Regions from separate parts of the Methylocystis sp. SB2 genome, predicted to be linked through region 2. Evidence: predicted binding sites of a transcription regulator. Region 2 holds the regulator's gene; each other region holds the start of a gene.
The links. Region 2 encodes PhoB, which activates phosphate uptake and scavenging genes when phosphate is short. Its sites were predicted from a motif close to TGTCATNNANCTGTCAT; they were not measured.
Positions count from the first base shown of each region.

Region 1: the regulator PhoB is predicted to act here: its motif matches at 4,425-4,441, upstream of ACPS74_RS02215 (DUF47 domain-containing protein).
Region 3: the regulator PhoB is predicted to act here: its motif matches at 1,969-1,985, upstream of ACPS74_RS11425 (UDP-2,3-diacylglucosamine diphosphatase).

Region 1 is NZ_CP187401.1:428,205-435,194, forward strand. It holds gene ACPS74_RS02190 (amino acid ABC transporter substrate-binding protein) at 1-589, opposite strand, end outside; gene metC (cystathionine beta-lyase) at 665-1,849, shown strand; gene ACPS74_RS02200 (hypothetical protein) at 1,924-2,277, shown strand; gene ACPS74_RS02205 (NUDIX hydrolase) at 2,264-2,752, opposite strand; gene ACPS74_RS02210 (inorganic phosphate transporter) at 2,749-3,747, opposite strand; gene ACPS74_RS02215 (DUF47 domain-containing protein) at 3,757-4,401, opposite strand; gene ACPS74_RS02220 (DUF2865 domain-containing protein) at 4,528-5,250, opposite strand; tRNA gene ACPS74_RS02225 (tRNA-Arg) at 5,279-5,355, opposite strand; tRNA gene ACPS74_RS02230 (tRNA-Arg) at 5,437-5,513, opposite strand; gene ACPS74_RS02235 (ETC complex I subunit) at 5,523-5,831, opposite strand; tRNA gene ACPS74_RS02240 (tRNA-Pro) at 5,896-5,972, opposite strand; gene ACPS74_RS02245 (DUF192 domain-containing protein) at 6,056-6,517, opposite strand; gene ACPS74_RS02250 (cold-shock protein) at 6,558-6,990, opposite strand, start outside.
Region 2 is NZ_CP187401.1:1,933,984-1,940,973, forward strand. It holds gene ACPS74_RS09425 (pyridoxal phosphate-dependent decarboxylase family protein) at 1-430, opposite strand, end outside; gene ACPS74_RS09430 (fumarylacetoacetate hydrolase family protein) at 549-1,256, opposite strand; gene ACPS74_RS09435 (Hsp33 family molecular chaperone) at 1,284-2,255, opposite strand; gene argF (ornithine carbamoyltransferase) at 2,255-3,199, opposite strand; gene ACPS74_RS09445 (aspartate aminotransferase family protein) at 3,199-4,395, opposite strand; gene ACPS74_RS09450 (GcrA family cell cycle regulator) at 4,810-5,328, shown strand; gene phoB (phosphate regulon transcriptional regulator PhoB) at 5,344-6,090, opposite strand; gene phoU (phosphate signaling complex protein PhoU) at 6,087-6,803, opposite strand; gene pstB (phosphate ABC transporter ATP-binding protein PstB) at 6,828-6,990, opposite strand, start outside.
Region 3 is NZ_CP187401.1:2,334,096-2,341,085, reverse strand. It holds gene ACPS74_RS11430 (glycosyltransferase family 4 protein) at 1-1,025, opposite strand, end outside; gene ACPS74_RS11425 (UDP-2,3-diacylglucosamine diphosphatase) at 1,025-1,918, opposite strand; gene ACPS74_RS11420 (helix-turn-helix domain-containing protein) at 2,105-2,722, shown strand; gene bfr (bacterioferritin) at 2,778-3,260, opposite strand; gene ACPS74_RS11410 ((2Fe-2S)-binding protein) at 3,288-3,524, opposite strand; gene ACPS74_RS11405 (hypothetical protein) at 3,825-4,187, opposite strand; gene glpK (glycerol kinase GlpK) at 4,284-5,780, shown strand; gene ACPS74_RS11395 (Imm74 family immunity protein) at 5,800-6,066, opposite strand; gene ACPS74_RS11390 (A/G-specific adenine glycosylase) at 6,089-6,990, opposite strand, start outside.

The sequences.
Region 1 (6,990 bases), 1.5 Mb from region 2:
CCTCGCATTTTGCTTCGTCATAAGCCTTGGCCGCGTCCTCGAAGCTCGGGAACAGCTTTGGATCATATTTCGCCTTGCGGGCCCGGAAAAAGTCGGCGACCGCGAGTTCGTAGGGCGTGCCCTGCTCAATGCAGATCGATGCGCCGTCCAGGTCCTGAACCGAAGCTGATTGGCGTTGCCGCCGGACCAAGAAGCCTTGTCCATCATGCAGGAATAGGGCGGCGTAGATCAGCTTATGGCTGGCGTCGCGGGCTTGGGTCCACGGCGACGCGCTGACGAGCAGATCGGCGGCGCCGGCCTGCAGTGCGCCAGCGCGCTCTTTCTGCGAGAGTTCAATGAATCGCGCCTTGGCCGGGTCGTCGAGGACGGCGCTCGCGACGGCCCGGCAGAAATCGACGTCGAAGCCGCGCCATTCGCCCGCGCCGTCGCGTTGAGCAAAGCCTGGCGCGTCGGTGACGCCGCAGGTCAAAAAGCCGCGCTTCATGATTTGCGCAAGCGTCGGACCGACGTCCGTTTGCGCCCCGGCGCTGAGGGCGAAAAGCGCTCCGGCGAAGGCCGCAAAGAAGGCGAAAGCTGTGCGGCGGATCATGGCGGGCTCGGCATCCGGCGGAGGATATACTACGGTCGCGCGGCGTTCACGCAAAAGCGAGTCGTCAGAGGCGGCATGTCCGAAGAAAAGAGAAAAGCAAAGCGCAAGTTAAAGCCCGCCACTCTGGTGACGCAAGCCGGCCGCACGCCATTCGATCATTTCGGCTTCGTCAATCCACCCATTTACCGCGGTTCGACGGTGCTCTTCCCGACGGTCGCCGCTCTCGAGGCGTTACGGCAGCCCTACACCTACGGCACCAAGGGAACGCCCACGACTCGCGCGCTCGAGCAGGGCTGGAGCGAGATCGCCGGCGCCGCTGATACGGTGTTGACGCCCTCCGGCCTTGCCGCGATCGGTCTGGCGCTGCTCACCGCCACGCGCGCGGGCGCGCACGCGCTCATCGTGGATTCCGCCTATCAGCCGACGAGGATCTTCTGCGACGGTCTCCTCGCGCGCTTCGGGGTCAAAGTCGACTATTATGATCCCTTGATCGGCGGCGGCATCGCCGCGATGATGAAGCCCGAAACGACCGCGGTGCTCGTCGAGTCGCCCGGTTCCCAGACCATGGAAGTTCAAGACATTCCTGCGATCGCCGCGGCCGCCCACGCCCATGGCGCCTGCGTGATCGCGGACAACACCTGGGCGACCCCTCTATTCTTCCCGCCGCATGAGCGCGGCTGCGATCTCGCCGTCGAAGCCGGCACTAAATATCTGGCTGGCCACGCAGATCTCCTCATGGGGCTCGTTTCCGCCAATTCTGAGTGGGCGAAGCGCCTGCGCGCCACCTTCAACGCCTTCAGCATGGGGTCCAGTCCCGACGACGCCGCGCTCGCCTTACGCGGGCTGCGCACCATGGCGCTACGGCTGCGCGAACAGGAGCGCGCCGCCCTCGACATCGCGCAGTGGCTGGAGGACCGACCGGAAATTTCGCGCGTGCTGCATCCCGCCCTCCCGACGCATCCCGGCCACGCGCTGTGGAAACGAGACTTTACCGGCGCCTCTGGCGTTTTTTCGGTTATCCTCAAAGAGACTTCAAAAAAGGCGGTCGCCGCTTTTGTCGACGGATTGGAATTGTTCGGTATCGGATACTCATGGGGCGGCTATGAAAGCCTTGTCCTGCCCTTCGACTGCTCTTCTTACAGGACGGCGACGCGCTGGACTCCGGAAGGACCGGCGCTGCGCTTCTCGATCGGACTGGAGGATGTCGCAGATCTGAAGTCGGATCTCGAGGCGGGGCTCGCTCGGCTCAACGGCTCGTGAAGGCGGCGCGCCGCAGCGCATTCCAGGTTTTCGCATACCTATCGTGAAAAGATGTGTTGAAGAGGAGAAGCAGTATGGTGGCCGTTTCCCGGGTTGCTGCCTATGTGGCCGTCTGCAGTTTTTTTATTGCGGGCGTCGCGCCGGCGCTGGCGGCCAGTGGTCAAGATTTTCCGAACGCCACATGCGCCTGCAAGTCGTGTGGCCAGAACAAGTCGGACGTCATCGGCAAATGCCCCGACGTCTGCAAGGATAAGACGGTCTACGACAAAGGCGACAAGGATGCTGCCCCAGCAGCAGCCAAGAGCCGTTCGAGTAGAAAAGACAAGACCGCCAAAGTCGCCGAACCTACTGGGTTTTGTAAGGCCGCCCGCATGAAGCTTCCGAAAGGCTGGATGCGCGCCGATCCTCCGCCGGTCAAGACGCGCTAGGCGCGCTAGACTTTGGCGGAGTCGACGCGTCGCAGAACGCCAGCATCAAGGCGCGCAATTCAGGCTCCTCCACGAGTCCGGCGGCGACGGCGCACTCGAACCATCGGGTGGCGCGCTGCTTCTTCTCGCGCCATTTCTTGCGCTGCCTTTGTACGCGCAGAGAAAACACCTCGACGCAGCAGTCGACGGTCGCGCCGCTGTCGAGGCGTTTTTCATAGCGGAAATCGCCGAGCTTGGCTTTGTCCGTCTTGCCGACGAGGCCGGCCTCCTGCACCGCCTCGATCGCCGCGACGATATGCGGTTTGCGGCCTTTCATCGGCCAGCCCTTCGGAATCACCCAGCGCTTTGTGTCGCGGGAGGTGACCAGCATGATCTCCAGGCGGCCATTGTTGATTCGCCAAGGTAAAGCCGCGTATTGCGTGCGAAGGACAGAACCTGCGCCGACGCGCTTCTTCTTCGCTTTGGGCGTTTTCATGCCGCGAACCTCGCAAGCATGTAGAAGGCCGCGGCGAAAAAGGCGGCCATCGGCATGGTGATGACCCATGCGACAACAATGTCCTTCGCGACATTCCAGCGGACCGCCGCCACGCGCCTCGACGCGCCCACGCCAATGATCGCGCCGGTGATCGTATGCGTCGTCGACACAGGAACGCCCAGCGCCGTCGCGAGAAACAGAGTGATCGCGCCGCCCGTCTCGGCGCAGAACCCTTGCACCGGCGTCAGGCGGGTGATCCTGGATCCCATTGTGCGCACGATCCGCCATCCGCCGAACAAGGTTCCAAGGCCCATCGCCGCCTGACAGGCGATGACAACCCAAAAGGGCACGTAGAACTCGCCGCCGAGCGCCCCGTGCGAATAGAGGAGCACCGCGATCACGCCCATGGTTTTCTGCGCGTCATTGCCGCCATGGCCAAGCGAATAAAGCGAGGCGGAGGCGAATTGCAGGATGCGAAACAGCGCATCGACGCCGCCTGGCGTCCGCCGTACGAAGACCCAGGACACGAGCAGGATCAGCGCGAGCGCCAGGACGAATCCGAGCGCCGGCGACAATACGATCGCTGCGCCGGTCTTGAGCAGCCCGTTCCAGACGATCGCGGACGCGCCGACTTTGGCCACGCCGGCGCCCACGAGACCGCCGACGAGGGCGTGTGAACTCGATGACGGAATGCCCAATCCCCATGTGATCAGATTCCAGACGATCGCCCCCATCAGCGCGCCGAACACGACGAAGTCATCCACGATCTCCGGCGAGACGATGCCAGAGCCCACAGTTTGCGCCACGTGAAGCCCAAAAAACAGGAAGGCGATGAAATTGAAGAAGGCGGCCCACGCCACTGCGAACTGCGGACGCAGAACGCGGGTTGAGACGATCGTCGCGATGGAATTGGCGGCGTCGTGCAGACCGTTCAGGAAATCGAAGATCAGAGCGACCGCGACGAGCCCAATCAGATAGAATGAAAAGTTCTGCAAGCGTCGTCCCTAAGTATGCTCGATGACGATGCCGGCGACGCGGTCGGCGACGTCCTCGAAGCCGTCGACGACTCTTTCAAGATGGCCGTAGATTTCCGCGCCGACGATAAACGCCATCGGGTCTTTGTGGCGGTGCGCCAGAAACAGCTCCTTCAGGCCCTGATCGTGGATGGCGTCGGCCTCGTCCTCAATGCGGGTGATCTCCTCGCTGAACGCGTTGAGCCTGCCGGCATTCTGGCGCATCAAGCGCAACAAAGGTATGGCGCAGCGCGTGAGCTCCGCCGATTGGACGATAATGTCGCCCATGCGACGCATGCCGGGCTCGAAATCTCGCGTCTCGTAGAGCAGCGTCGCCTTCGCCGTTTGGTGCATTTGGTCGATCGCGTCGTCCATCGCGGTGACCAGGTCACGGATGTCGCTGCGATCAAACGGGGTGATGAATGTGCGGCGAACCGCCAGATGGGCCTCGCGGACGATGGCGTCGGCCTCATTTTCCTGGCGGCGGATTTCTTGACTGCAGACGAGCACGCGGTCCCCCCCCTCCAGCAGGTCCCGCAAGGCGTGTGATCCGGCGACGAGCGTCTCCGCATGTCGCTCGAAAAGATCGAAGAAGCGCTCCTCTCTCGGCATGAGCGCCTGAAACCAAGACAGCATGGCGCTCTCGCCTCCCGCGAATCTGTCACAAAATCGTCACAAACGAGCTCGCGGCACATAGCCGGCGCGGCTTCGAGTGTAAAGCGCGAGACGCCGCGGCCGCGACGATTTTGGCGGGCGCTGCGTCTATTCAGCGCGACGGAATCCGTTCCGGGAGGCGTGCGCCTCTTCCCGCGCAAGGTCGCGCGACAGCACACCGCGTAGCCGCGCTCTGATCTGGCGCGAGGCGTGACTGACGCTCACCAGGCTTGAACGGCTGTAAATGAATGCGCCCTTCTCGCCAACAAGGATATCCCCAGTCTGCAATGTGGGATCCCGACGGGACAGCCCAAGGTAATAGTCGTGAGACGCCGCCGGATCGTTGCACGCGCATCCCGCCGTCAGCTTGTCGCGAAAGCTGAACGCCGCCGGAAGCGCCGAATAGCGTTGCCCTTTGGCGTTGTGCGCTTGCTCGATGCTTGCGCCCTCGTAGAGCTGCACCTGCGCTGACGGACAGGCGAGTTCGCAGGATTGCTGGCCGGAAATCCGCGATAATTTGACGAGGGGAAAATAATAGCCGTCGCAGGCGCGCACGCAGTAGCCGCCGCCGGACATCGAGTCCGTGTCGGCGGCGCCTACGGGTTCGGGTTTGGCGTAATGAACTGAAGTCTTCGGCGGGCGCCGCGGCAGCCGCGGGCGCGCACGCATGACCCGCCAGGAGCGGTGGGACGAGAACGCCGGAGGTTGATCGGGTCCGAACAGGAAATCTAAAAATTCGCCTTGAGCCAAAACGTCGAAGGGTGAGATGAACGCCAAGGCGAACGCCAGAGCGCCGGCGATCCCTGTCGCACCCGGGCGGTTGAGCCGCATTCGCCGTCCCCGTCTACTAAACTTCGACTGGCGACCCCGGCAGGATTCGAACCTGCGACCTACTGCTTCGAAGGCAGTTGCTCTATCCAGCTGAGCTACGGAGCCGTCGACGGCGCAGCTTTCGCCGCGGGACCGTATCAGTTCGGCCAACGCGGCGCCAGCAACGCCCGACAGGGTAGTCATATATGGCGACCCCGGCAGGATTCGAACCTGCGACCTACTGCTTAGAAGGCAGTTGCTCTATCCGGCTGAGCTACGGGGTCGAAACAGCCTCAGTGCGTCCAGAGACCGATGCGGCTGGTCTTGAAATTATCTGAATAGGATGCGCCGCGCCGGGCCGCCAGATTGGGCTTCGGCTCCTCGACCCGGTAGGCGAGGCCGCTGCGCTCCGCGTAGGCGATCGCCTCCTCCTTGGTGGAAAAATTGAGCCTGACCTGCTGGCGCATGTCGCCGGAGCTGGTCCAGCCCATGAGCGGCTCGATGCTGCGCGGAAGCTCCGGCTCGAAGTCAAGACGCCACATGTCCGACCCCGGACCGGATTGAGTGGCGCTCGGCGCCGGAAGATAAATGCGTGCGGTCATAGGGCCTCGTCGTTGGCTGCGCTCGTAGACGCGTCATGAGAGCGGCGCGCGGCGGTCGTCGCGCTGGTCGGGGCAGCAGGATTCGAACCTGCGACCTGAAGTACCCAAAACTTCCGCGCTACCAGGCTGCGCTATACCCCGCCGGACCAAGCCGCGCCTACGGCGGCTCTGCCCTCGCTCGAATTTCGCTACCACGCACGGCCGCCCCTCACAAGGGAATGCGACTATCGCTTGAACATGCGGTGCCGCACCTGGTCCCCGGGCGCGAGCGACATTTTCCGCGCGGCGCCGGCGTTCAGCTCCAGCACCGCATAGGCTGGCGCAGGCGAAGCGATGATTCGCTCCGACATGGGCTCCGTGTCGGCGGCTACGCCCACCACGCGCCCGTCACGCCCGATGAAAACCATGTCGAGCGGGATGTAAGTATTTCTCATCCACATCGAAACAGGCCCCTCGGCCTTGAATTCGAACAGCATGCCGTGATCGGCGGGCATCGATTTGCGGAACATGAGGCCGCGGGCGCGCGCCTTGGGCGTGTCGGCGACTTCGACTTTGAAATCATGCTCGCCCGTCGCCGTCACGATGCGCATGAATTCAACGGCGGGTTCGGCCCGCGCGACTGTCGAGGCGATCAGCGCCAGACAGAGCGACATGACAATTGTACGGAAGATTTGCGCAGTTCTCATTCGGGTGGGCTCCAAAGAGCCGTGCGCAGCATGGGTGTCTTCAGTGTGACGGGACGCTCTTGGCGTCGAGCGGCCGCACTTCGGCCGCCATCAGACCCTTGGGACCGTCGCCGTAACGCACGAGCACGCTATCGCCTGGCTTGAGTTCGGTCATGCCGTAGCGGCGCACCGTCTCCATGTGCAGAAAGATGTCTTCGGTGCCTTCGCCGCGCGTGAGGAAGCCGAATCCCTTCATGCGGTTGAACCATTTGACGATGGCGATCTCATAGCCGCTTGTCGGGACAACCTGAACATGGGTGCGCCCGGCGCAGGATTGTGACGGATGCACCGCAGTGGTTTCGTCCATCGCGATGACGCGAAAGACCTGCATGCCCTTGCCGCGCTTCTGCGCCTCGCAAACGACTCGCGCGCCTTCAAAGGCCGTTTGCAGACCGCCGCGGCGGAGAATGGTGACATGCAGGAGAATATCGTCG
Region 2 (6,990 bases):
TTCCGGTGACGAAAATGCCGCTCGCGTCGGATGGAAAGCCGAAGGCCTGCGCCATCCAGGCGGCGATCTGGCGCTCGACATCGATGGCGATGTGATTGCGACCGCCGCAGTTCGAATTCATGCCGGCGGCGAGCATTTCGGCGATCATGCCGGCGGGCGTGCCTGCGCCCTGGGCCCAGCCCATGAACATCGGATGGGTGTTGCCGGTCGCGAACGGCAGGATGTAGCGGTCGAAATCCTCGAGCACGGCGGAGAGGTCGCGGCCCTCTTGCGGAAGATCGCGCTTGAAGCGCGCCCGCGCCTCGTCGCTTGGCTCCGTCCAGACAGGGCGCTCGCGGAGATCGCGCAGATGGTCGAGCATCATGTCGAGCGCCCGATGGCTCTCCGCGCGAAATTCGTCCCAGTTTTCGGGGTCGAGATTAACCGGCATGTCCAGGGCCTCGCGCGCCGGCGGCTCGGTGGAGGCGCAACCACGGTTGCGAAAGATCGCGCGAAGGCGTTTCACCCTTCTGCAAATAGCCGGGTTTCCCTGCCCGGCGCAACCTCGCTTATTTTCCGATGCTTATGGCCACAGAGCCGACATGTTCCACCTCGCCGTCGACGACGTCGCCGGGAAGCAGCGGTCCAACGCCCGAAGGCGTGCCCGTGAAAATAAGATCGCCGGGCGCAAGCGCGACATTTCGCGACAGCGCCGCGATGATTTCCGGCACGCTCCAGATCAGATCGCTAAGGTCGCCCGCCTGTCGCAGCACGCCATTGACGGAGAGCGCGATGCGCCCCCGCGTCGGATGGCCGATGGCGGCGACGGGGCTGATCGCGCCGATGGGCGCGGAATGATCGAAGCCTTTCGACATGTCCCACGGCCGCCCGGCGGTGCGCGCCGCCGTTTGCAGGTCGCGCCGGGTCAGGTCGACGCCGGCGGCATAGCCGAAGACGCAGTCGAGCGCCCGCTCGGCGGGAATATCTGCGCCGCCCTTGCCCAGCGCCGCAACCAATTCGATCTCGTGGTGAAGATTATGCGTCAGCGTCGGATAGGGAATCGTCGCGCCGCTCTCGACCACCGCGTCGGCGGGCTTGGAGAAGAACACCGGCGGCTCGGCGTCCCCGCCCTTGGCGGGGTCCTTTCCCATTTCGCGGGCGTGGGCGGCATAGTTCAGCGCGATGCAGAAGATCCGCCGCACGGGAAATCGCCGCGCGTCTTGCGCGATAGCGACGCTTGGGAAGGGCGGCGGCGGAAAGATGAACTCAGCGGACATTCTATTGGCTTCACGCTTGGCGGCGGATCAGTCGAAATCGGTGGGATTGAAGCTGCGCAGCGTGCCGCAGAATTCGCAGGTGACGCCGATGCGGCCGTCGTCGCCAATCATATCGCTGCGCTCTTGCGGCGAGAAGCTCCTTAAGAGCTTGTCGATGCGCTCGTTCGAACAGCGGCAGAATTCCTCAAGCGCGCGTTCGGTGAAAACCTTGACGCCGCGCTCATGGAAAAGGCGATAGAGCAGGCGCTCGCTCGACAGCGCCGGATCGACCAGTTCGTGATCTTCGAGAGTCGCCGCGAGCGCCTGGCCTTCGGTCCAATGGTCGCTGTCGTCCTCGGAAGGCTCCTCCGCCCCGTCCGGCGCGTCGCCGGGCGGAAGATCGCGGGCGCGCGCGCCGCCGGTGGGCAAATATTGCAGCAGCAATCCGCCGGCGCGCCAGCTGGCGCCCTGCGGCGTGACGATTTCGGCGACGGCGAGTCTGACGAAGGACGGGATCTGCTCCGACTGCCGGAAATAGATATGCGCGGCTTCGGCGAGACTCTCGCCCTCCAGCGGCACGACGCCCTGGTAGCGCGCGGCGTCTTCCTCGCGTTCGATGGTGAGCGCCAGATGACCGCGTCCGAACAGCGCCGCCGGCGAAGCGTCGCGTATTTGAGCGACGCGCTCAGCGTCGAAGCGGGCGAAGCCGCGCAGCTTCCCCGGCGCATCATAGTCGACGACGAGCATATCGACGGGCCCGTCGCTGCGCGTCTGCAGCTGGAAGCGGCCATGCGATTCGAGAATCGAGCCGAGCAGCGCGGCGAGCGCCACCGCTTCGCCGAGCAGGCGCGCGACCTGTGGCGGATAGGCGTAATGACTCAGGATGGAATCGACCGTCGGGCCGAGACGCACGACGCGGCCGCGCAGGTCGAGCGCTTCGACCGCGAAGGGCAGCACCCGGTCATCCTCGGAATGGAGCGCGACTGGCCGGCTCGGTGCCGAGCCCCCGCCTTGCGGCATCAGAACTGCCCCGGCGCGAGACACCAGCACAGCACGCCTTTCTGCGCGTGAAGGCGGTTCTCGGCTTCGTCGAAGACCACCGACTGCGGTCCGTCGATCACTTCCGCGGTGACTTCCTCGCCGCGATGCGCCGGCAGACAATGCATGAAGACGGCATTTTTCGCGGCCGCGCGCATCAGTTTCGAGTCGACCTGATAAGGCGCGAGCGCGGCGCGGCGCTGGTCCTCGTCCGCGTCGCCCATCGACACCCAGCAGTCGGTGATCACGGCATCGGCGCCGTCCACCGCCTCATAGGCGTCGCGCGTCAGATTCATCTTCGCGCCATTGGCTTTCGCCCAGCTAACCAGATCCTCCGAGGGCGCAAAGTCCGCCGGCGTCGCCACATTGATCGTGAAGCCGAGGCGGCCGGCGGCATGCACCCAGCTTGCAAGCACATTATTGGCGTCGCCGCTCCAGGCCACCGTGCGCCCTTCAATCGGACCGAGATGCTCCTCGAAGGTCAGCACGTCCGCCATCACCTGGCAGGGATGCGACTGTTTGGTGAGGCCATTGATGACCGGCAGATTGCCATAACGCGCCAGCTCCATGAGATCGGGATGCGAAAGAATGCGCACCATGATCGCGTCGAGAAACCGCGCGAGCACGCGCGCCGTATCGGCGATGGTTTCGCCGCGGCCAAGCTGCATTTCGGCGCCGGTCAGCATGATCGTCTCGCCGCCGAGTTCGCGCATCGCGATGTCGAAGGAGACGCGCGTGCGGGTCGACGGCTTGTCGAACACCATGCCGAGATATTTGCCGACGAGCGGTCGTTCGGCCGCCTCGACGCCTTTGACGCGGCGCGCTTTAAGCGACTTGGCGAGATTAAGAATGCGGCGCAACTCTTCGCCCGAGTGATCGGAAAGATCGAGGAAGCTGCGCGGCCGCGTCAGCGAATGGGCGGTCATCACGCAGCTCCGAGCTTTTCAATTGGCGCGGCGAGCCGGGCGCATGCGGCGAAAAGGCGCGACGCCGCCGCCGCGACGTCGCTCTCGTCTATGATGAGCGGCGGCAAAAGGCGCACGACATTGTCGCCGGCAAGCACCGTCAACAGGCCTTCGGCGCGGGCGGCGGCGGCGAAGTCGCCATTCGGTATCCGCATCTTGAGGCCGAACATCAGCCCTTCGCCGCGGATTTCTTCGATGAGCGACGGAAAGCGGTCCTCGAGCTCCGCCAGCCGCTGGCGCAATAGCGCGCCAAGCCGCGCGACGCGCGCCATGAAGCCTTCCTCGAGCACGACGTCGAGAACGGCGCCGCCCACCGCCGTCGCCAGCGGATTGCCGCCGAAGGTCGAGCCATGCGCGCCCAGCGTCATGCCTTTGGCGGCCTCGCGCGTGGCGAGGCACGCGCCGAGCGGAAATCCCCCGCCCAGTCCCTTGGCGAGCGCCACGATGTCGGGCGTGACGCCGGCATGTTCGCAGGCGAGGAACTTGCCGGTCCGGCCGACGCCGCATTGGACTTCATCGAGCGCCAGCAGCAGCCCGCGCGCGTCGCATAGCTCCCGTAGCCGCGCCAGAAACGACGGCGAAAAGACTCTTAGACCGCCTTCTCCCTGTATCGGTTCGAGCAGGACGCCCGCGGTTTCTTGCGTGATCGCCGCCTCGACGGCGTCAAAATCGCCAAAAGGAACCTGATCGAAGCCCTCGACGGGCGGTCCGAACCCTTCGAGATATTTCGCATTACCGCCCGCGGCGATCGTCGCGAGCGTGCGGCCATGGAAGGCGCCTTCGAACGTGATCAGCCGATAGCGTTCGGGCTGTCCGTTCACCGCATGGAATTTGCGCGCCGTCTTGATCGCGCACTCCACCGCTTCCGCGCCGGAATTGGTGAAAAAGACCAGATCGGCGAATGTGGCGGCGCAGAGCCGCTCCGCGAGCCGCTCGGCCTGCGGAATGCGAAAGAGATTGGAGACATGCCACGGCTCTTCCGCCGCGCGCTTTAAGGTCTCGACGAGGTGCGGATGATTGTGGCCGAGCGACAGTACGGCGACGCCCGCGCTAAAATCGAGATAGCGGTCGCCGTTTTCCGCAATCAGCCACGCGCCTTCGCCATGTTTGAATGCGAGATCGGCGCGCGGATAGGTCGGATAAAGCACTGACGTCAAAAGCCCTGCTCCATGCTCCCGTCGCTGGCTCCGGCCAGAGGAGGCTAAAAAAACAAAGCGCCGCCCGTTTAGGGCGGCAGTTCAGGACGGGATTTTATGCGCGCCGCCCGACGCGGTCAAATCCATGGCGCGGTTCGATATTGGCGTCAAAGCCGCCTGGCGCGGCCGCGCTAGGGTGAGTCCTGCGGGCAACAGTCTCGCGGAAAGCCTGTTGAGAACGCCAGCGCGCGCTTGCCAGCGCGACTCGCGCATGATTCAAAGTAAACAGAAAGTTTCTAGTCAGCGCCCGCGTAATTCGTTTGGGCGTGTTCTCTCGAGTGTTGATGCGCATCACATCGCCGCAGGGCTTCAGGCCTGCGCAGCGGTCGGAAGAAAATCCGATCCGCGCTCGACCCGAAAGAATGGAGAAGCCTAATGTCATGGACCGACGAACGCGTCGAACTGCTCCGCAAACTTTGGAGCGATGGTCTCAGCGCCAGCCAAGTGGCGGCGGAACTTGGACCGGGCATCACCCGCAACGCTGTGATCGGAAAGATCCATCGTCTGGGACTCGCCGAACGCGCCAAGACGGCAAGCGCGCAGCGGCCGCGCGTCGCCAAGGCTCCTCGCCCGACGCACCCGCGCATGAACGGCGTCTCGTCGCATGGCAATCTGGCGCTCGCTTTCGCGCCGCATGCGCTAGCGGCGCCGCGGCGTGCGCCTGAAGAAGAGGTCGTGATCCCGATATCGGAGCGCGTCACGCTCATGGAGCTCCGCGAATCCATGTGCCGCTGGCCGATGGGCGACCCCACGTCGGCGGAATTCCGCTTCTGCGGCGGCAAGTCGACGATCGGCGGCGGCCCCTACTGCGCCTATCACGCGCGCGTCGCCTATCAGCCTGCGCAAGATCGCCGCCGCGCGCGCGATCAGTTCAGGGCGCAGCGTTACGCGTGAACCGCATCGGACACGTCACTCGTGTCCGAACGTTTCATCGAAAGAATAGCCCGCGCCGCGCACCGTGCGGATCGGATCCTTTTCGCGGCCGCGGATTAGCGCCTTGCGAAGCCGTCCGACATGGACGTCGACCGTGCGCTCGTCGATCTCCGCCGACATGCCCCAGACACTGTCGAGCAGCTGCGCCCGCGTGAACACGCGTCCGGGCTTCTCCATAAAATATTCGAGCAGCCGGAATTCGGTCGGACCGAGGTGGATTTCGCGGCCGGATCGCCGCACGCGACGGGTGTCGCGGTCGAGGTCAATATCGCCGAGCGTGAGCCGTGAGGCGACGCGCTCGGGCCGCGCCCGGCGCAGTAGCGCGCGCACGCGCGCCATCAGTTCCGGAGTCGAAAACGGCTTGACGACATAATCATCGGCGCCGACCGAAAGGCCGCGCACGCGCTCGCCTTCCTCGCCGCGCGCGGTCAGCATGATCACCGGCATGTCTCTGGCGCTGTCCCGCGCCCGCAGGCGTCGGCAGATTTCAAGTCCGGAAACGCCCGGCAGCATCCAGTCGAGAATGACGAGATCGGGCGGGGACTCAGCCAGCCGCAGTTCGGCTTCATCGCCATTGTCGACATGCTCGACCTGATAGCCTTCGGCTTCAAGGTTATACACGAGCAGCGTCGCGAGCGACGTCTCGTCCTCGACGACGAGGATTCGCGGCGCCCGATCGCTTTTCCCGCTCCGCTGTAGGACGGCGGACGTCACGTCGCTCATTGCGCCGCCTCGTCCTTCAGGCCGAAGTCGGGAACGCGCGTCTTTGGCCGCTCCGTGGGCATCGCTTCGCCGGTGACCAGATAAACGACCGTCTCTGAGATGTTGGTCGTGTGATCGCCGATCCGCTCCAGATTCTTCGAGCAGAACAGGAGATGCGTACAGAAGGAGATGTTGCGCGGATCCTCCATCATGAAGGTGAGGAGATCGCGGAACACCGAATCCTCCAGCGCGTCGAGATCGGAATCGTTCTGCCAGACCGCGCGCGCCCGCTCGGTGTCGCGCAAGGCGTAAGCGTCCAGCGCGTCCTTAAGCTGCATCGCGGCGATTTCGTGCATCGATTTCAGACCGACGATCGCGCGCGGCACGCGCGCCTCCGACACGATCTTGAGCGTTCGCTTGGCGATGTTCTTGGCCAGATCGCCGACGCGCTCGATGTCGCCGGAAATGCGGATAGCGGCGATGCATTCACGCAAATCGACCGCAAGCGGCTGTCGGCGCGCGATGGTGAGAATGGCGTTCTCCTCGATTTCGCGCTGCAACGCGTCGAGACGAGGATCGCTGGAGACGACGCGGTGGGCGAGATCGACGTCGAAGGTCGACAACGCGTCCATCGCCTCCGCCAGCATTTTCTCCGCGACGCCGCCCATTTCAGCGATGCGACGTCCCAGGGCTTCAAGGTCCCGGTCGTAGGATTTAACAATATGATCGCTCATGAGCGCCGTCCTTGAATCGCTGGTTTAGCCAAAACGGCCGGTGATGTAGTCGAGCGTGCGCTTCGCTTGGGGCTTGTTGAACACGTCGTCCGTCTCGCCGAATTCGACGAGCTCGCCAAGATACATAAACGCCGTGTAATCGGAGACGCGCACCGCCTGCTGCATATTGTGGGTGACGATCGCTATC
Region 3 (6,990 bases), 400 kb from region 2:
TCAAGGCCGACGCCGCCGAGCGCGGCCGCGCCGCGCGCATAAGCAATATTGTCGAGGAACTGTCGCGCGCAATTCTCCCAGGTGAAGGTCAGCGCATGCGCGCGCGCCGCCTCCCTGCTGATGTCGAGCGCCGCTAGCGCGGCCGTCCGTAGATCCTCGTTCAGCGCGCCCGCGCCGCTCGCCCCGATGACGTCGAGCGGTCCCGTGACCGGATAGGCTGCGACCGGCAGGCCGCAGGCCATTGCTTCGAGCAGCACGATGCCGAACGTGTCGGTGCGGCTCGGAAAAACGAAGACGTCAGATGCGGCGTAGAGCGCCGCAAGTTCGGCGCTCGTTTTGACGCCGAGGAATTTCGCCTGCGGAAATTTGGCTTCAAGCCCCGCGCGGGCCGGTCCGTCGCCGGCGACAAGCTTCGTGCCCGGCAGATCGAGTGACAAAAACGCCTCGATGTTTTTCTCTACGGCGAGGCGCCCGGCGTAAAGGAAAATCGGCCGCTCATAAGGGAGCGGCGTCGCCGCATCGGGGGTAAACAACGCGTGGTCCACGCCGCGCGACCAGCGCAGGACCCGCCGAAATCCACGCTCTGACAATTCGCGCGACAGGCTTGGCGTCGACACCATCACGCCGGCGCCGGCGTTATGGAAACGGCGCAACGCCGCATAGGCGACCCCGACGGGAAGCCCAAAACGCGCCTGGATATATTCGGGGAAGCGCGTGTGGAAGCTCGTGGTGAAGGAGCGGCGCGCCCTCAGCAGGACCGCGCGGGTCACAAGGCCGATGGGCCCTTCCGTCGCAATATGGACGTGGTCATAACCATCTTCGAGCCGCCGGCGAACGGCGCGCGGCGAAGCGAGCGCCAGCGCGATCTCCGGATAGGTCGGCATGGGCAGCGAATTGAAGTCGCGCGGGGTCAAAAAGTCGATCTCGGCGCCCAGCGCGCGCGCCGACTGCGCCATGGTCTCGAGCGATCGGACGACGCCATTGACCTGCGGACGCCAGGCGTCCGTCGCAACCAATATTCGCATCAAGCCGCCGCCGCTCTCTGGTCCGGCAAGGCCCTGGCGCGCTCGGCCGCGTCAGCGGCGTCGCGTTCGGCCGCCGTCTTGTGCCACCGCAAGATCTCAAATGCGCCGTCGTCATGCTCGGCGATCGCGGTGCAGCTTTCGACAAAATCTCCGGTATTGACGTAGAGCTTGCCGCTGATCGTCTTGATCGTCGCGTGATGGATATGTCCGCAGATCACGCCGTCAACGTTGCGGCGGGCCGCCTCGGACGCGAGAGCGTTCTCGAAATCGCCGATGAAGTTGACGGCGTTCTTGACCTTCAGCTTCGCCCAAGCGGAAAGCGACCAATAGCCGACGCCGAACATGCGTCGCGCACGGTTGAACCAGGTGTTGACGACGATCGCAAAATCATAGGCCCAGTCGCCGAAGAAGGCGAGCCAGCGGGCGTTGCGCACGACGATGTCGAACTGATCGCCGTGGATGACCAGCATGGTCTTGCCGTCGGCGGTTTCATGCAGCGCGTGGTCGACGACATCGACGCCACCGAAGTTGAGACCGGTGTATTCGCGGGCGAATTCGTCGTGATTGCCCGGCACGTAGATGACATGCGCGCCCTTTCGAGCCTTGCGCAACAGCTTTTGAATCACGTCGTTATGCGCCTGCGGCCAATACCAGCCGTTTTTCAGCCGCCAGCCGTCGACGATGTCGCCGACAAGATAGAACGTGTCGGCGTCGTTATGTTTGAGGAAATCCACCAGCAGTTCAGCCTGGGCGCCGCGCGCGCCCAGATGCAGATCGGACAAAAACAGCGTCCGATAGCGCTTAACTGCATGTTCACTTACCGGATCCGACATCTGCGCTGTGTTGGAGCGCACCGCTTGGGAGACCTTCACCCTGGCGTTTCTGTCGAGCATGAGCTGTTCGCCTCTCGCCTTCGCCGCTTGGCCTGATTGACCAGATTCGCATCACAGCCAGATGACATGGCCCCTCGGGCTCGAGCAGACGCAAGCGCGGGGGTCGCTGTTCGATATTTCGAACGCAGTCGGTTATCTTGCCGATCGATTCTGAAACCTACGGGCGCTGCTGAAGCGCTGGAGATCATGGGCGTCGAAGGTCAGGACAAGCAAAAAATGTTGCAGGCGGGCGCGCTGGCGCTTTCCGGTCAGCTCGGCGCGACCGTGCAGCGGCTGCGGAAAGCCTATAATTTGTCGCTTTCCGAACTTTCTTCGCAGTCTGGAGTCGCCAAGTCGATCATCAGCCAGATCGAGCGCAATGAAACCAATCCCACGCTCGCCACCATCTGGCGTCTCGCGCAGGCGCTCGACGTCTCGATCGAGCGGGTATTGCAGGCGACGGAAGACGGACCCTTCCTCGAGAAAACCAGCAAAGCGGACACGCCCATCCTGGTGTCCGACGACGGCAAATGCCGGCTCGAGATCATCGGCTGGATCAAGACGGTCGAGTGGCTGCAGTGCTATGAATTCGCCGCCGCGCCTGGAGGCGTATTGGAATCCGAGGCGCATCAGCGCGGCTCGGTCGAGAGCCTGTCGGTGCGCGACGGCGAGCTCGAGGTCGAAGTCGCCGGAGCGAAGTCGAGCGTGAAAGCTGGGGAAACCCTGCGCTATCGCTGCGACCGGCCGCACATTATCCGCAACCTCGGCAAAACGCCGGCGCAGGCTACAATGGTGTGCATTCTGAAGGCGGCGGTGATGGAATGACCCGCCTCCGCCGCGGACGCGTGAGCATCCTGCGGCGGTCGATGGCGGCTCCCGGTCAGGAGGAGTGCAACTCGCCGACGTGCTTTTGCGAGTAAAGCTGGACGCCGAGCTGCTTGATCAACTCAAGCTGCGTCTCGAGGAAGTCGATGTGCTTTTCCTCGCTCTTCACCACGCCTTCGAAAAGCTGCTCGGAAACGCGATCGTTGATCGAGAGACAATAGGCCGCGGCTTCGAGATACAGCTCGCGGGCGGCGAACTCGGTCTCGAGGTCCGCCTTGACGATCTCCTCGACGGATTGGCCGATACGCAGCGGATCGAGCACCTGCATATTCGGGAAGCCCTCAAGGAAGAGGATACGCTCGGCGAAATGATCCGCGTGACGCATCTCCTCGATCGACTCTTCCCGCCATTTCTTGGCGAGTTCGAGAAAACCCCAATTGTGGAATATGCGGTAGTGCAGCCAGTATTGATTGACCGCGGTCAATTCTGCGCGCAACCCGCGATTGAGATAATCGATGACCTTCGCGTCACCGCGCATGTCCGCATCCTTTCCATGAAAATAGACTTACGCCGCCAGTTCGTCGGCGCGACAGCCTTCACAATCGCCGCTCCCCGAGCACTCATCCAATCCTCTCGCGGCGTGCTGGTCGACGATGGCGACAATGCTGCGCACGCAGCGCCCGCATTTCGCCTCGCAGCCCATATGCCGGAACACAGCTGAAACCGAAGGCCGGTCACCGCGTGGCCCAAGCGTATCGCGCACATCGCGGTCCGACAGGACGTTGCACGAACAGACGATCATTACTTAGCCTAGTTTGGAAAGGTTGCAAACTACTTTCTGGAAAGGTTGCAAATTTCCCTTCTTTGGAAAGATTGCAAACTACCTTTCGTATCAGTAGGTTACAACATCTCCTTCCGTTTGCCAACTCCCGCGTGTCGCCTTTCGGACAGACCCGCGCCGATGAACTCTGATTGGCAAGGACCATGCCGGTTTATCAAATACATTTTGGACGAATCGATCTCCCGGCAAGTGTAAAAAAATGAGCCGCGAACGACGTCCGCGGCTCCTGATCTCGGGGCTGATCTTGGGGTTAAATCTTTCCTACCAGTGACGGTGTCCCCAGCCACCGCCGCCGCCCCAACCGCCGCCGCCCCAGCCGCCGTGTCCGCCCCAGCCTGGTCCGCCCCAGCCTGGGCGTCGCCAACCATAGCCCCCGCCCCAGCGCGGACCACCCCAGCCGTAGCCGCCGCCCCAGCCATAGCCGGGCTGCCACCAGCAGCGGTAGGGTCCGCACACCCAGCGCGCCTTCTCGACGCCGGGGCCCAGCTGAGCCGTGGGCGCGCGATCGATCCCCGGCAGCGCGGAAGCCTCTGGCGCGAATGCGTTCGAAGCGAGAACGAAAAGAAGCGCGGCGAGGGCCGGCTTGATTGGCGCCGATAGGGTTTTGACGGCTGCCGATCTCATGGAGCATCCTCCTTTTGAGAAATGATGTAACCATTTTCCAATTACGGCGAACGCGCTGAACCGAGGCTGAAACTTCTGTTCATCAGAGGGTTATGAATGTCCAAACTCCTGGGCGCGCTCGATCAGGGCACGACGAGCACCCGCTTTATCGTCATGCGCAGTCATGGCGGGATCATCGCCCAGGCGCAGCGCGAGCACCGGCAAATCTATCCCCGCCCCGGCTGGGTCGAACATGACGCCGCCGAGATTTGGCGCAATGCGCAGGCCGTGATCGAAACGGCGCTGGCCGAGGCCAACGTCTCAGCTCGCGACCTCTCGGCCGTCGGCGTCACCAACCAGCGCGAGACGACGGTCTTGTGGGATGCGGCGACCGGCGCGCCGCTTCATCATGCGATCGTCTGGATGGATACCCGAACGCAAGCCGCCGTGGACCGGATCGCGGCGCAGGGGTTGGGGGATCTGGTCCGCGCAAAAACCGGACTGACGCTCGCGAGCTATTTTTCCGCGCTCAAACTCGCCTGGCTTCTCGACGACATCCCCGGCGTCCGCGAAAGGGCGGCGCAGGGCGCGGCGCTGTTCGGCACGATTGATTCCTGGATCATTTGGAATCTGACTGGCGGCCCCGGCGGCGGCCGCCATCTCATCGACGCGACCAACGCCTCGCGCACGCAGCTGATGAATCTCGAAACCCTGAACTGGGACGAAGAGCTGCTGCGGATATTCAACATTCCCCCAGCCTGCCTGCCGAAAATATGCTCGTCGAGCGAAGTGTACGGGGAATGCGTCGGCGCGCTCGCCGGCGTTCCGCTCGCCGGCGCGCTCGGCGACCAGCACGCCGCGCTGCTCGGGCAAGCCTGCGTCAATGTGGGCGACGCCAAGAACACTTATGGCACCGGCTGCTTTCTGCTGATGAACGTCGGCAAGACGCCGCGCATATCGACCAAAGGCCTGCTGACGACGCTCGCCTATCAGCTTGGCGACGCGAAACCCTGCTACGCGCTGGAAGGCTCGATCGCCATCGCCGGCGCCCTGGTGCAATGGCTGCGCGACAATCTCGGGCTCATTAAAGAGAGCGGCGAGATCGAGGCGCTGGCGAGGAGTGTGCCGGACAATGGCGACGTCTATTTCGTGCCGGCCTTCTCTGGTCTTTTTGCGCCGCGATGGCGTGGCGACGCCCGCGGGATCATCGCCGGGCTGACGCGTTTCTCCAATAAGGGCCATATCGCCCGCGCGGCGCTCGAAGCCGCGGCGTTTCAGACCCGCGAAGTCCTGGCGGCGATGATCGCCGACGCGGGCGTTGAGATCAGCGCGCTGAAGGTCGACGGCGGCATGGCGGGGAGCGATTTGTTGATGCAGTTTCAGGCCGACCTCATCGACGCGCCGGTCGTCCGCCCCAGCCAGCTGGAGTTGACGGCGGTCGGCGCCGCCTATGCGGCGGGCCTCGCCGTCGGCGTTTATAAAAGCCTGGATGACATCGCCGCGCACACGCGACAATCACGTCGCTTTACACCCCATATGCCGCCGCAGGAGCGGGCGCGCCTGATCGCATCCTGGGAAAAGGCCGTCGAGCGTTCGCTCGGCTGGGCGATCTGACAAGCTTGAGACTGGCGCGCTATTCGAAATCCGCGCTCAAACCGTGCTTTTCGAGCTGCTTTTCGACCGCGTCGAGGATTTTCTGCAGCTCCTCGATGCCGATCGGGGTTTCATCGTCGGGTGCGTCCCAATGTTCGAGGTCGTCGAGACGCACGATGAAATCGGCGTCTTCTTCAGATTCGCCGTCGGGCGGCGCGGCGGGGATGGTGAGCGTTTTCCCGGCGCGGCGCACGCGAATCGCGCCCTCCGTCACTTCAACCTGATAGCCGCCTGCGCGTCGCGCCATCGCTCCCTCCAGCCTCGCAGCCTCATGCGTCGAGAAGTCCGGCGCGAGCGGCGGCCTTGCGCATGAGGGTGGGCAGTCCTTCTTTACCGAGATTGGCGCGCGCCGCCCAGCGGCAATCCGAGGGCGCCGCTTTGGCGCGCGTTTGCGCGACGAACACCGTCGCCTCCAGCGCGAAATGGGTGAACACATGCGTCACCGGCTCTTCGAGCGCGCGCCACTGCGCCGCGCAGGGCGCGAAACCGGAGAATTCCGCCGCGGCGACATCTTGCGTCAAAGGCGTCGAGGGAAAGGCGTTCATGCCGCCAAAGAGCCCGCGCGGCGGCCGGCGCAGGAGCAACGCCTCGTCGCCGCGCCGCAGGATAAAGATCGCGCCGCGGCGTCTGGGCTTCGGCCGCTTGAGCTCGCGCGCCGGGTAGTCGCTCTGCGCGCCGAGACGCCGCGCAGCGCAGAAAGACGACAGCGGACAGGCGGGACAGTCCGGGGTTCGCGGCGCGCAAACAAGCGCCCCGAGCTCCATCAGCGCCTGAACGGAATCGCCGGGGCGCGCGGGGCTCATCAGCGCCGCGGCCTTTTCGCGAACGAGCGGCGCAATCTTGCGCGGCGGCGTCTCCATTGCGTGAAGACGCGCTATAACGCGCTCGACATTGCCGTCGACGGCGGCGCAGGGCTGATCGAAAGCGATGGCGGCGATCGCCGCCGCCGTATAGGGACCTATTCCGGGAAGCCGGCGCAGCGCCGCTTCGTCGCGCGGAAATCCGCCGGCAGAATCCACGACCGCGCGGGCGCAGGCGTGCAGATTGCGCGCCCGGGCGTAGTAGCCGAGCCCCGCCCATTGCGCGAGAACGTCATCGAGCGACGCGCGCGCCAGATCATCGATCGCCGGCCAGCGCGTCAGGAAGGCCGCATAGCGCTCCTTCACCGTCG